Regions from separate parts of the Priestia sp. TSO9 genome, predicted to be linked through region 1. Evidence: riboswitches for the same ligand, from Rfam matches in the RefSeq annotation. Region 1 holds a riboswitch; each other region holds the start of a gene.
What was found. A riboswitch is a leader RNA that binds a small molecule or an ion and turns the genes downstream of it on or off. The one in region 1 is predicted to bind S-adenosylmethionine.
Positions count from the first base shown of each region.

Region 2: linked by a shared signal. The riboswitch ahead of mtnW (2,3-diketo-5-methylthiopentyl-1-phosphate enolase) and the one ahead of LJC66_RS24920 (phosphoadenylyl-sulfate reductase) in region 1 are both predicted to bind S-adenosylmethionine.
Region 3: linked by a shared signal. The riboswitch ahead of metE (5-methyltetrahydropteroyltriglutamate--homocysteine S-methyltransferase) and the one ahead of LJC66_RS24920 (phosphoadenylyl-sulfate reductase) in region 1 are both predicted to bind S-adenosylmethionine.
Region 4: linked by a shared signal. The riboswitch ahead of LJC66_RS19305 (BMP family lipoprotein) and the one ahead of LJC66_RS24920 (phosphoadenylyl-sulfate reductase) in region 1 are both predicted to bind S-adenosylmethionine.

Region 1 covers NZ_JAJEKD010000016.1:7,762-11,069, reverse strand. Annotated here, with positions in the region: gene LJC66_RS24930 (VOC family protein) at 21-404, opposite strand; gene cdaS (sporulation-specific diadenylate cyclase CdaS) at 502-1,128, opposite strand; SAM riboswitch class I at 1,441-1,543, shown strand; gene LJC66_RS24920 (phosphoadenylyl-sulfate reductase) at 1,798-2,511, shown strand; gene LJC66_RS24915 (sulfate permease) at 2,531-3,308, shown strand, end outside.
Region 2 covers NZ_JAJEKD010000009.1:635,527-638,834, forward strand. Annotated here, with positions in the region: gene LJC66_RS05945 (carbon-nitrogen family hydrolase) at 1-399, opposite strand, end outside; gene LJC66_RS05950 (pyridoxal phosphate-dependent aminotransferase) at 512-1,684, shown strand; SAM riboswitch class I at 1,815-1,921, shown strand; gene mtnW (2,3-diketo-5-methylthiopentyl-1-phosphate enolase) at 2,001-3,245, shown strand; gene LJC66_RS05960 (2-hydroxy-3-keto-5-methylthiopentenyl-1-phosphate phosphatase) at 3,242-3,308, shown strand, end outside.
Region 3 covers NZ_JAJEKD010000015.1:650,929-654,236, forward strand. Annotated here, with positions in the region: gene metE (5-methyltetrahydropteroyltriglutamate--homocysteine S-methyltransferase) at 1-1,349, opposite strand, end outside; cobalamin riboswitch at 1,499-1,687, opposite strand; SAM riboswitch class I at 1,767-1,877, opposite strand; gene LJC66_RS18440 (hypothetical protein) at 1,957-2,208, opposite strand; partial or broken gene LJC66_RS27980 (hypothetical protein) at 2,409-2,636, opposite strand; gene LJC66_RS18445 (metallophosphoesterase family protein) at 2,791-3,308, opposite strand, start outside.
Region 4 covers NZ_JAJEKD010000015.1:793,171-796,478, forward strand. Annotated here, with positions in the region: gene LJC66_RS19300 (ABC transporter ATP-binding protein) at 1-535, opposite strand, end outside; gene LJC66_RS19305 (BMP family lipoprotein) at 618-1,628, opposite strand; SAM riboswitch class I at 1,704-1,810, opposite strand; gene LJC66_RS19310 (hypothetical protein) at 2,139-2,297, shown strand; gene LJC66_RS19315 (hypothetical protein) at 2,387-2,755, opposite strand; gene LJC66_RS19320 (putative polysaccharide biosynthesis protein) at 2,769-3,308, opposite strand, start outside.

The sequences.
Region 1 (3,308 bases):
ACTGAAGGTATAAGATATCTTTATCTTTTTACTTCGTAATATTCAATCCATTCTTTGTCTGGACCGTAGAAAAATAAGTATCTTGCTCCATTTGGCAAAGTTACAATGTTTTCTTCCACAAATGAAACGCCTGCTGATTTTAAACGCTCAAACTCCTCTTCAATTCCGTCTACCGCCAGCGCAAAATGATGAACTTTACCTTCGTTAGGTAAGCTTGAGTTATACCCTTGAATTAACTCTACGATTACATTGCCTTCTAAACCTAGAAAAGCTAGCTTCAAAGACGGATCGGTATGTGGTAGTGTTTCGATGAGCTCTAATCCCACTTTTTGCGTATAGAACTCAATAGATTCTTCTATATCCTTTACTTGAACGCCTACATGTTCAAATTTTAAAATTGTCATATGCATCACCCGTATCTATAGTATGTAAAAACTATGAAATATATTAAAGAGAAAGGATATAGAAGTCAAGATAGGGCTGCTTATCAGGAAAGGGCTCTTAAATCATATTTTTGCTGGAGTGAATAGGGTAGAGGCTTCCATCAAGAGCAAACGAAATTTTGCCTGTTTCTTCAGATACAACTAAAATTAGTGCATCCGATTTTTCCGACATTCCAATGGCTGCACGGTGACGTGTTCCCAATTTTTTGGTCGTTGAAATAATAGACGAGAGAGGTAAAACATTAGCAGCTGAGATAAGCTGATTATTTCTAATTAGGACGGCTCCGTCATGTAAGGGGGTCCCTGGGTAGAACAGTGTCTCAACTAGCGTAGCGCTGACAGGAGCTTGAATAGGCATTCCCTTTTGAATAAGAGGGTCTACATTTTGTTCCCGTTCAATGACAATTAAAGCGCCGTGACGTTTCTCAGAAAGGTTATGAATAGCTAAGGACAGAGCAGCATATTCAAATGTATAAGGCGATAGATAATGACGCAAGTAATAAGAGGCGGCCGTAGCTTGAACATCTTGAAATAACCTCCTCATCTCCTCAAAATCACATAGGATACAATGATCACTCGTATCTAAATGTTTGATTAAATTAGAGGCTTCAGTTGAAATTTGCTGTAAATATGTTCGTACATTATTTTTAATTGTATCGTCTAATTGAAAGGATTGTCTCTCCATCTTATATAGCTCCTATCTGTCAGTCAGTGTTATCTGTAATGTGTGCTAATGTGGGTGAATTATCCGTAAAGCTTATAAATCCCTTATTAATTTTATAGAGAGGTGTTGTGTTTTATTTAGGAAGAGAATATAAAAAGTTGAGGGAAAAGAAAGCGTTTTATAAACTGATATGTTCACATTTGGTTTAAATTTACATATGTTGTTTTAAATAAAAGTATAGATATTTCTGTGAATTTAAAGTATAGTTTTCTTATCGGATATATGATTTTTAATGTTGACAAATATTCTAAATATGCTAAAATTTTTAAAAAATGCTTATCAAGAGTGGTGGAGGGATCTGGCCCGCTGAACCCCGGCAACCTGCTTAGCAAGGTGCTAATTCCAGCAAAGTGTGTATCATTTTGAAAGATAAGGTGAAAATTTATTGCCTACCCAGTCTTTCAATATGGAAGACTTTTTATTTTGATATAGCGCAAGCGATAATTTAAGGAGGGACATCAATGACTGTAACCCCCGACTTAAAACAAATCTTTGAGCACGTCGAAGCAAAGTAAGAATTAAATAGTTTCGCTGACTAGACACACTAGAGGCGGTTTTATCCAATTCTAGTGGGTAAAACCGTCTTTTTTTATTGGATAACGCGGATAACTGAGAATTGGAGTGAAGAAAATGGCAGACTTATATACGTACGAAAACTGGAGTGATACATTTCCAGAGTTCGACAGTGAAGATGAAACAAAAGGAGCCCTTTCAGCATTGCAGTGGGCGTATGATACCTACGGAGATTCAATTATTTACGCATCAAGCTTTGGTATTGAAGGGATCGTGTTAATTGATTTAATTTCAAAAGTGAAAAAAGATGCTGAAATTGTCTTTTTAGATACGGGCGTTCATTTTAAAGAAACATATGAAGTGATTGATGCAATTAAAGAACGCTTTCCTGATTTGCGTATTCATATAAAAAAACCGGATTTAACTCTTGCAGAACAAGCTGAGAAACATGGAGATGAGCTTTGGAAGAGTCAGCCTAACCTATGCTGTCAAATTCGAAAAATCATCCCGTTAAGGGAATCACTTGCTCCTTATGATGCGTGGATTTCTGGTTTGAGACGCGAGCAGTCTGAATCTCGTGCCAACACGAATTATTTTAATAAAGATGAGAAATTCAAGAAAGTTAAAGTCTGCCCGTTAATTCATTGGTCTTGGAAAGAAGTTTGGCGCTATGTGTATAAGCATGAGTTACCATATAACAAACTTCATGATCAAGGCTACCCAAGCATCGGCTGTGAGCCTTGTACCGCACCTGCCTACAACGTAGACGATTTACGTTCAGGAAGATGGGCAGGTACACAAAAAGTTGAATGCGGATTACACGAATCTTAAATACGAAAGAGCTGAATAAATGATGCTTTTATATGTTGCCTTTATCATTGCGCTTTTTTTTGCAATGAATATTGGGGCAAGCGGTGCAGCAGCAGCTATGGGCGTTTCATACGGCTCCGGTGCGATTAAAAAGCGAAGAGTAGCCTTGTTCATCTGTGCTGTAGGTATTGTGCTCGGAGCCATTATCGGAGGCGGCGAGGTGGTAAAAACCATCAGTTCAGGTATCATACCTGAAAAATTGCTGTCAGTAGAATTAGTTATTATCATTCTGGCTGCTGCAACGCTGTCACTCTTTTTCGCGAATTTAATTGGTATCCCTCTATCAACAAGTGAAGTAACGGTTGGTTCAGTTGTTGGAGTAGGAGTAGCTTATCAATCTCTGTATGTGGAAAAACTTTTAGTTGTCATGTCTTTTTGGATTATTGTTCCGCTGGTTTCATTTGTCATTGCTTTTTTGATTGGAAAAGTGATAAAACGCAGAGCGCATAAAAAAGAAGCAGAGGGAAAGTGGAAAAGAGTTTTAACGATTTTAGTTATAGCCACGGGATTCTTTGAAGCCTTCTCAGCTGGAATGAATAACGTGGCAAATGCTGTCGGTCCTCTAGTAGGAGCTGGATTAATGGATGCCACAACGGGTGTCATAGCAGGAGGATTGGCTGTGGCGCTCGGAGCTCTTTTACTAGGAGGCCGAGTTATTGAAACAAACGGGAAAAAAATTACTCGCTATTCTGTAGGAGAAGGGTGCATTATCTCGGGTACTGGTGCTTCTCTTGTTACAGCAGCTTCACTTTTTGGTT
Region 2 (3,308 bases), on a different contig from region 1:
AAGATTTTTTGCTGTTCCTGCTTCTAAATACAGGTGTTCATCCATTAATTTAAATAAGTGCAGCTTACTGTATTGTGATACTTCACGACCTTTTCGGTCAAAAATATACATCGTATTCGTGACGCCTTGCTCTGTTTTTTTCGCGATCGAACCTGCCACGATATTTACTTCGTTCGTTTTAGCAAACTGAGAGATTAATTGCTTGGCTTGCTGCCCTTCATCATCTGCAATTTCGTCTAGCCGCGTCAAATCATAAGCTGTATCCCATAGCTCAGGAAGCACAAGGATATCAGGGTTTTCTTTCAGGGCTTCCGTCATTTTTTGTTCGATATATTTTCGGTTTTTAGTTGGGTTTCCAAACGCAATATCAAGCTGCAAACACGTAATTTTTACACTCACTTTATCATCCGTCCTTTTTTTAGTAGTTGAAAAAAATGACTTTACAAGTTGAGTATTACAATATATTATTTGTGACTAGAATTTCAAGAATTTTTTGAGAAGGTGTGCGATGATGAAACAATTTGAGCAATCGGAACTATTAAAAAGTTTACCAAAACAATTTTTTGCATCACTTGTAGGCAAGGTAGGAAAAGTAATGGCCCAAGGGCACGACGTTATTAACTTAGGGCAGGGAAATCCTGATCAGCCTACTCCTTCACATATTGTAGAAACACTGCAAAAAGCAAGTGCTAATCCTATGCATCATAAATATTCTCCATTTCGGGGGCACCAGTTTTTAAAAGAGGCCGTTGCGACTTTTTATAAACGAGAATATGGCGTTGATGTGGATCCTGAAAAAGAAGTAGCTATTTTATTTGGCGGAAAGGGTGGACTTGTTGAAATCCCGCAGTGCTTATTAAACCCTGGAGATACGGTGCTGGTTCCGGATCCTGGGTATCCTGATTACTGGTCTGGAGTAGAGCTTGCAAAAGCAAAGATGGAAGTGATGCCGCTCACGGCTGAAAATCATTTTCTACCCGTATACGAAGAGGTAAGTGAACGTGCTAAAGAACAGGCAAAGCTCATGTTTTTAAACTATCCCAATAATCCTACCGGTGCAGTGGCAACGGCAGAATTTTTTGAAGACACCGTGGCGTTTGCTGCCAAGCACGATATTTGTGTGGTACACGACTTTGCCTACGGAGCAATTGGATTTGATGGTAAAAAGCCAATCAGCTTTTTACAGACTCCTGGTGCAAAAGAGACGGGAATTGAAATTTATACTCTTTCTAAAACGTATAACATGGCGGGATGGCGAGTTGGATTTGCTGTAGGAAATGAAAGTGTTGTAGAAGCTATTAATCTTCTTCAAGATCATATGTATGTCAGCCTCTTTGGGGCGGTTCAAGAGGCAGCCGCCGCAGCTCTGTTGGAGTCTCAACAATGTGTAAATGATTTAGTTAAGCGCTATGAATCTAGACGCAATACCTTTATTCAAGGGCTTCGAGAAATTGGTTGGGATGTTACATCTCCAGCGGGCTCCTTTTTTGCATGGCTAAAAGTTCCTGAAGGATATACTTCTGAACAGTTTTCAGATTTACTTCTTGAAAAAGCTCACGTTGTAGTGGCGCCTGGAGTAGGCTTTGGAACATATGGTGAAGGCTATGTGCGCGTAGGACTGCTGACGGATGAAGAGCGCATGAGAGAAGCTGTATCTCGAATAAAAAAATTAGATTTATTTTAAAAACGCATTGACAATCCTTTTTGAGTTGGCTTAATATGTAAGAAGTTAACGAGATTAATAACCGATAAATCCTAGCGGTATTTTTTATTTAGTATATAATCTATGAATTTAATTTAAATAAATAGCAACTTTCTTATTAAGAGTAGGTGGAGGGACTAGCCCGATGAAGCCCGGCAACCGACTTAACGCATGTTAAGCACGGTGCTAATTCTTGCAGCAGCAGCTGAGAGATAAGAAGAGCAACGAAAGCCTCTTCTTAATCACAGAAGAGGTTTTTTTATTAACGATATTAAACAGCAAGGGAGTTTTTAGCATAATGAGTGAAATCGTTGCAAGCTACTTACTACACGATAATAAAGGAAATTTTCATAAAAAAGCGGAAGGAATTGCTTTAGGACTAACCGTCGGCTCATGGACAGATCTGCCGCTTTTAGATCAACAGCAGCTTCAAAAGCATAAAGGGCGCGTCGTTTCCGTAACTGAGCTTCAAGATTGCGAACGTGTAAACGGATATTTAGGCGGAGAAATTAAGCAGGCAATTGTCAAAATTGCGTATCCAACTGCCAACTTTTCAAAAGATTTACCGGCTATTCTAGTTACGGTTTTCGGAAAACTATCACTTGATGGAAAAGTGAAATTATTAGACTTGGATTTTCCTGATGAATTATTAGCTCAATTCCCAGGCCCGCGCTTTGGAATAGAAGGTATCCGAGAGAAACTAAGCGTTTATGACCGTCCGCTTGTGATGAGTATTTTTAAAGGCGTGATTGGAAGAGATATGACGTACTTAACAACTCAGCTGCGTGAGCAAGCGCTTGGCGGAGTGGATTTGGTTAAAGACGACGAGATTTTGTTTGATAGTGAACGAACACCTTTTGAAGCTCGCGTTACAGAAGGGAAAAAAGTACTGAATGAAGTATACGAAAAAACGGGACACCGCACGCTGTATGCTGTTAATTTAACGGGTCGAACGTTTGAATTAAAAGAAAAAGCGAGAAAAGCAGCTGAGCTAGGAGCCGATGCTCTTTTATTCAATGTATTTGCTTACGGGTTAGACGTACTGCAGGCACTTCGAGAAGACGATGAAATTAACTTGCCGATTATGGCACACCCAGCTGTTAGCGGAGCGCTTACGCCATCAGAGTTTTACGGTTTTTCAAATTCATTACTGCTTGGAAAGCTATTGCGTTTAGCCGGAGCGGATTTCTCTCTGTTTCCATCACCATACGGAAGCGTAGCGCTTTCTCTTGAAGATACGACAGGCATTGCCTACGAATTAACGCGTCCTGTATACAAATATAAGCAGTCTTTCCCGGTTCCTTCAGCAGGAATTCATCCTGGAATGGTACCGCAGCTTGTGAAGGACTTTGGAATCGACAGCATTATTAATGCAGGAGGCGGAGTTCACGGTCATCCAGACGGAGCTATCGGAGGAGGAAAAGCATTCCGTACGGCGATAGATGCAGTACTCTCTCATCAAACATTAGCCGAAAAAGCTGAAGAATCAAAAGAGTTGCAAAAAGCTTTGCAACTATGGGGAACAGTAGAGGTGAAAGCATGACATCGTTAAAAATCTTTTGTGACTTTGATGGAACAATTACAAATAGCGATAACATTATTGCTA
Region 3 (3,308 bases), on a different contig from region 1:
CGCTCTTTTCGCACTTCTTTTGTTTGCGGAAAGCTTCCAATCGTTGTCGTTGGAAGAAGCGGCAGTTGAAAAGCTTCTTGCTGAACGCGCTGACGTACGTCAAACGGCGCTTGTCGCTCTGCTTTATAGCTATGCAGCTGCTTCAGCTCTTTTTGCACGTCTTGATGATTTCGAAAAGATGATCCATTTAATGCTTGAATTGCCTGTTTGTTTACGCTTATTTCTTCTTCTATTGCTTCTTTTCCTTGCTGCACCGCTTTTGTTAAAAGCGTGATTTCCTTCAGCTTTTCATCTGCAAAAGACAGTGCGTTTTTTAGAATTGGCTCAATGGTTTTTTCGCTTTTCACCGTGACAGGAACATGTAATAAACTTGATGAAGGCTGCAGAATCAAACGGTCTTTTGATACGGCTTTTTCAATTTCACTGATCGTTAAAAGCTGTTCGTCCAAATTTTCACGCCAAATGTTTCGTCCGTCAATCACTCCTGCTGCCAGCACTTTATCAGTTGGAAAACCATATTTATTAAGAGCCGTGAGATTTTCGCCTCGGTCATGCACAAAGTCTAAACCGATTCCTTCAACAGGAAGAGACACAACTTCTTTGTAGTGATCAACGCTGTCAAAATACGTTTGCAAAATGACTTTTACATTCGGTGACGCTTCCTTCAAAGTTTGATAGACTTCTGTGTACAGTGCCAGGTCTTCTTTTGATAGCGTTGTAGCTAAAACCGGCTCATCTATTTGTACCCACTCTACTCCTTCTGCCTGCAGCTCCGCTAAGATAGTTGCATAAAGCGGAACAAATTGTTCAACTACTTCTTTAAACTCACTTTTTTTATATCCTTTTGACAGCTTCACAAATGTTACTGGACCTAAAATAACGGGCTTGCCTTCAATATTCAGCTTCTGTTTTGCTTCTTTGTAAAATTGAAGCGGGCGATTTTCTACAAGTGCGGGCGTACATTTGTCAAGCTCTGGTACGATGTAGTGATAATTTGTGTTAAACCATTTTGTCATCGTAGAGGCTACCGCACCTTTTGTTCCTCGCGCGATGTCAAAATACGTTTCAAGCGATACCGGTCCTCCGTCATAATCAAAGCGCTTTGGCACTAGACCAAACATAGTCGCTGTATCTAGCACATGATCGTATAAGCTAAAATCGCCGACTGGAATTAATTCAATCCCTGCGTCACGCTGTTTTTTCAGATTCACTAGACGAAGAGCTTCAATTTCCTGCAAAAAGATATCTTTCTCTAGTTTTCCTGCCCAAAACTGCTCAAGCGCTTTTTTCCATTCTCGTTTTTCACCAATTCTTGGATAACCTAAGTTTGAACTTTTTACACTGCTCATTTTTTCCACTCCCTGTATATTTTTTATCGATAAACTAAAAAATCTCTCTTTTCGAAATGAAAAGAGAGATGATACGCATACTTAACTAAAGTTGAGATATCCTGTTTTTCTCAACACGTATTCCTCACTCCTCTCTATATCCCGTAGAGCTTAAGTGCATACAACAGGCAGGTCTCCTGACTTAGGTTCATCGCTTCCTATCCCTTCCCATTTCAATATGAAACAGTGGTTAATAAGTTGCTCCCCATTACAGTGGCGGGACCGCGCCGGCTTTTCACCGGTCTTCCCTTTTAAGCTGCATACATTCGTTACACAGCACCTGATGCATTTTTATAAAATTGTTCATTCAAAACATATTCACATAAAATAAAAAGCCTCTCTATCATGAATAGAGAGGCATAGTATCTATGAAATCCTCTCTTATTTTTCAAAGCTGTACGCTTTGCAGGATGTAGCACCTTTTCAACAAAAATGTTAAATGGTTGCCGGGCTTCACAGGGCCAGTCCCTCCGCCTCTCTCAATAAGAGTTTTAATTGTTTATAATATTTTGAATGTAGAGTCATCTTAACACCTTAGATTTATGTTGTCAAAAATTTTTTTAAAAAATCAGTTTTCAGGAGGCGTTGACGCTAATTTTTGCCTTAATAATTTGTAATCATCTTTTCGATGTGTTTCGATTAAATCTTTTGCTCCCTGGTGATATCCTGACGAATAAATGTACTCTACCGCTGTTTCGATAAGCTTTCTTTTTTCTTCGGCACACTCCCGGTCCATTAGGGGGAACAGTCTACCTAAAAGGTCATTTAAATCTTCCTTGATAAAACGATCAAGTCCTTCTTGCATCTTTTCATTTGCCATGATTGCTCCTCCATTTGCTGTGTATGTTCTAAGCCTCTATAAACAGGCATTTCACTGTAAATTTTAAGATAAAGTTAAGTCATTAAACAGTATATCAAGTGAATGTTTTTCTTCAATTACATATGTAATACAAATATATGACAAATATAGAGAATATATCATCATTCATTATCTATTATAACGTTTGACTGAGCCTTCTGCTACAAGGTTTCGTACGGTTTTCCAAAAGAGGTTGAGACATCACGAAATGAATCTAATCTAAAGACAAATGGGTACATGAGCTGAATCACTTTTGACACCGCTGTTGATTTCCGTACAAGACTTCGCTTTCCGCGGGCGGTCGCTGAGCCTCCTCGTCACATACGTTCCTGTGGGGTCTCACCTGTTCCGCTTTTCCCGCAGGAGTCTTCGTCTTGTCCTCCAATCACCTGCTAGAAAGACCTATACACATGAAACCTACGTTTACCCTAACAAAAAAGCGAACCACTAATCACACATCTTGATCGATGATTCGTTTCACTTCGTCCAAAACCCTTTTGTTCCAGCCTCTTTTTTTGAACCTAGCTTTCTACTTTCTTGTTTTTACAAACAATTTCTTCGAGGTCCTCCAAAATCCTTCCAAAGAAGAGGACCTAAAATGTCGTACCTGCTTACAAAAAACTCTGTAAAATTATAATTATTTAAAATTAAAGGCGGCTCAAAATCAAGGGGAGCACCGGCGCCTCCTGACAATACAAAATCAGTGCCTCTTCCAAGCGTAAACGACCCGTTTCTATTTTTTCTAATAAACTGCTCGTCATACGCATGCACGTGGCTGACTAACACTTTTTTCACGCGGTGTTCTTGAATTAAATCAAAAAATTCTTGACTTTGAGGAGTCGTTACAGGAAACCCTTCAAGGTTTGTCCACCGACCGATATTTGGCTGTGCATGCATGGCTATAACGGTATTACGAGGAGCACCCTCTAGCTGCTGTTCTAAATAATGAAGCTCTCTATCTGTAAATCCATATATTTTGTTTTTGGGACTGATGACATTATTTAATGCGATGCACCGGAAGTTAAAGACAGGAATATCAATGACCCAGTGTACTTTTCCGA
Region 4 (3,308 bases), on a different contig from region 1:
GTTCCTTCACTTCATGAGGAGTAAGAACGGCGGTAGGCTCGTCTAAAATAATAATTTCTGCTCCTTGATACAGCACTTTTAAAATTTCAATCTTTTGCTGTTCCCCAATTGAGCAATGCTTTACTTTTTTATGAACATCCACTGAAATTTGATAAGTTTGGGTTAATTGCTGTACATCTGCTTTCGCCTGCTTTCTGTTGAAAAAGAGACCTTTCTTTGGCTCATGCCCCAAGACAATATTTTCAGCCACTGAAAAATGAGGAAAAACCATAAAATGCTGATGCACCATGCCTATTCCGTTTTTAATCGCATCCGCAGGAGATGAAAACGAAACAGATTTCCCGTGCAGCTGAACACTTCCTGAACTCGGCTTTTCCATTCCGTAAAGCATCCTCATCAACGTTGTTTTACCAGCACCGTTTTCTCCGACCAGCGCGTGAACCTCCCCTTTTTTCAGCGTAAGAGACACGTTATCGTTTGCTAAAAATGAACCGTATTTCTTCGTCAAATTCGTTAACTGCAACAGCTCACTCATTCTATTCATTGCTCCTTTCCGCTTTAGGATTTTTTCAAAAATAAGAAAGAGAAGCCAGCCTTACTCGACTTCTCTTTTCAACTCACTTTGCTAACGGATCTTTTACCACGGTTTTTCCATCAATAATTGAATCTTTAATTTCTTTTAATTGATCAATTACATCTTGCCCTACAAAGTCATTAAGAGGCGTCTTGCTGTCTTGAGTCACATACGTTAACCCAACACCTTTTTCTTTCAAGCCGTATGTCACTACGCCTGATTTAAATTTTTTATTTGCCAATGCTTCTACCGTTTCATAAGCAGCCGCATCAGAACCTTTCAACTGCGATAAAACGATATGCTCAGGATCTACTTCCGTACGGTCAATATCTTGGCCAGCCGTATAAAAACCCTTTTCTTTTGCTGCTTCAAATACACCCAAGTCGCCTACCGCTGAAGCTCCGGCGATAAAGTCAGCTCCTTTTGAAGCCTGTAAAATAGCAAGTTCTTTTGCTTTAGCTGGATCAGAGAAGCTTCCAACATAGTTTACTAGAAACTCTGCTTTTGGATTTGTTGATTGTAATCCTTCTTTAAAACTTACCGTCCATTTTTTTAATAATGGAATATCATCAGCTGCAACCATTCCTACTTTATTCGTTTTTGTAACTAATCCTGCCGCTGCTCCTAATAAATATGAAGCTTCTTGTTCACGGAATACAACGCTTCTTACATTTGGTAAATCGACCACTGTATCAATAATCGCAAATTGACGCTGCGGGTTTTCTTGAGCTACTTTTTTCAATGCATCTTCGGATTCAAAAGAAGACGTAATAATCAAATCATAATTTTCTGCTACGGCAGCACGCAAGTTACTTTCAATGGCTGCTTGGTCCGTAGATTCAATTGTCTTTACATCAATGTTGTACTTCTTCCCAGCGCGTTTTGCTCCATCATCCATTTGTTGAAAAAACGGGTTAACTCCAATCTTTTCAGGTAAAACAAGAGCAATTCGCTTCTTTCCTTTCTCTTCACTTCCACTGCTTTTTGTGCTTTTGGACTGACAGCCAGTTACGAGTAGTACAAGCGCAACTGCTAAAATAAGAAATCTCTTCATTTAACTTACTCCCCCTATAATATAAAAAAAGCTCTTCCTTTATATAAAGGAAGAGCTCGTTAACCAAACGTCTCTTCCTCATCTTCAAGAACATACTGTTCTTAAGGATTTGGCACCATTCTGTCATAGACAGCGGTTGCCGGGTTTCACAGGGCCAGTCCCTCCACCTCTCTTGATAAGGAAAACAATAGCTATTTGTTTTATGTAATATAGTCAATATTAATAGTTTTTTAACAATTGTCAATATTATTTTTCTTTTTCACACAAAAAAACTTTAAAAACAGATAGGATTATACGGTTTTAGTCCACTAAAATACAGATCAATCTTCTAAATTAATCATCGTATGCTTTCTAGCAAAGCGCTTACGGTAAGTCAGCTAGTCTTCTAGAAGGGTCATGTGTAGCAGAGCACTTTTATTACATCTCTTTTGTTAATCCACTATCGATTGAAATCACTTTACCAAGAATGTTAGACTTTTCCTGAGTGATGTTTTTTAAGAGGTGTTAACGTTGAAATTGATGAAAGAATTATCTCTAGTAGCTATTGGACTCATTATCGCTTTGGCGGTTTCAAAAATCTTTTTTGATACCCCGACCAATATTGGAATTGTAGTTATTTTTATTACTAGTATGGTCGTAACAGGTATAGCAAGAGCGAAACTAAGATAAGATAACCTAACTAAAAAACACCCCTTTTATTCGCAAGGTGGTGTTTTCTTTTAATGATTTTAGTATGTAGTAATTCTAAGTGAAGGCTTTTACCCTTCTCCATCAATCATCGTATACTTCTTGGCAAAGCGCTTGTAGTAAATTTGCTCATCCTCTTGTCCATCGTTAAAAACAAGTCGGTTATAATCAATATCTTTTTCTTTTAACACATAGCCTTTTTCATTCATCATATGAATATATTCATCTAAATGTCCTTTTTTCACCATATAGTGAAGAGCATCATCTGAATCCGTAGTCTCTGCTACATCTTGACTTCCCACTTCTAATTTGAATACGGCTTTTGCCGTTTGAATGGGACGGTAGTCTCCAAACATCTTTTCCCAGTTTAGTAGCACCAGCGCGCCGAAGATTATGATACCTCCTCCAGCGGCTACGGTTAGTAAGAATCGTTTTGACACTTTTTTCTCTCCCTTACATTCTTTTTCTTCTATTTAATACAACAGATTGCCCTAAACTTGTTTTGACGCCAAGTCCTAGATATACGGCAGCACCTAAAGCAATTGAAATACAAGATGTGCTAATTGCAAGTGAAGATGCAGACAGCTTATTTTCTAAAAAATAGTGAGAAGTATAATTGCCGATAATCACAGCGGCTGACATCACACTTACTAATAAAACAGGTATAAACGCAGCTTGTCCCAGTGATTGAACTCGGTAAGAAATAGATTTTTCAATTAAATAAAAGTTATATATAACCGATACACCATACCCTCCGTAAGTCGCGACAACCGGCCCAATTTCTTTTAAGCTTGAAACCAACAGTACGTTTAATACTATCTTCACAACAATTCCTAAGCCCAAGCCTAAAATTAGCTTCTTTTGTTGATTAATTCCTTGGAGAATTGCGGCTGTTACTGTAAAAAGGGCAAATAAAATGGCAGCAGGCGCGTACCATTGTAAAACAACTCCACCGATTTCAGGACTGCTTTTTGCTCCAAAAATCATCATATA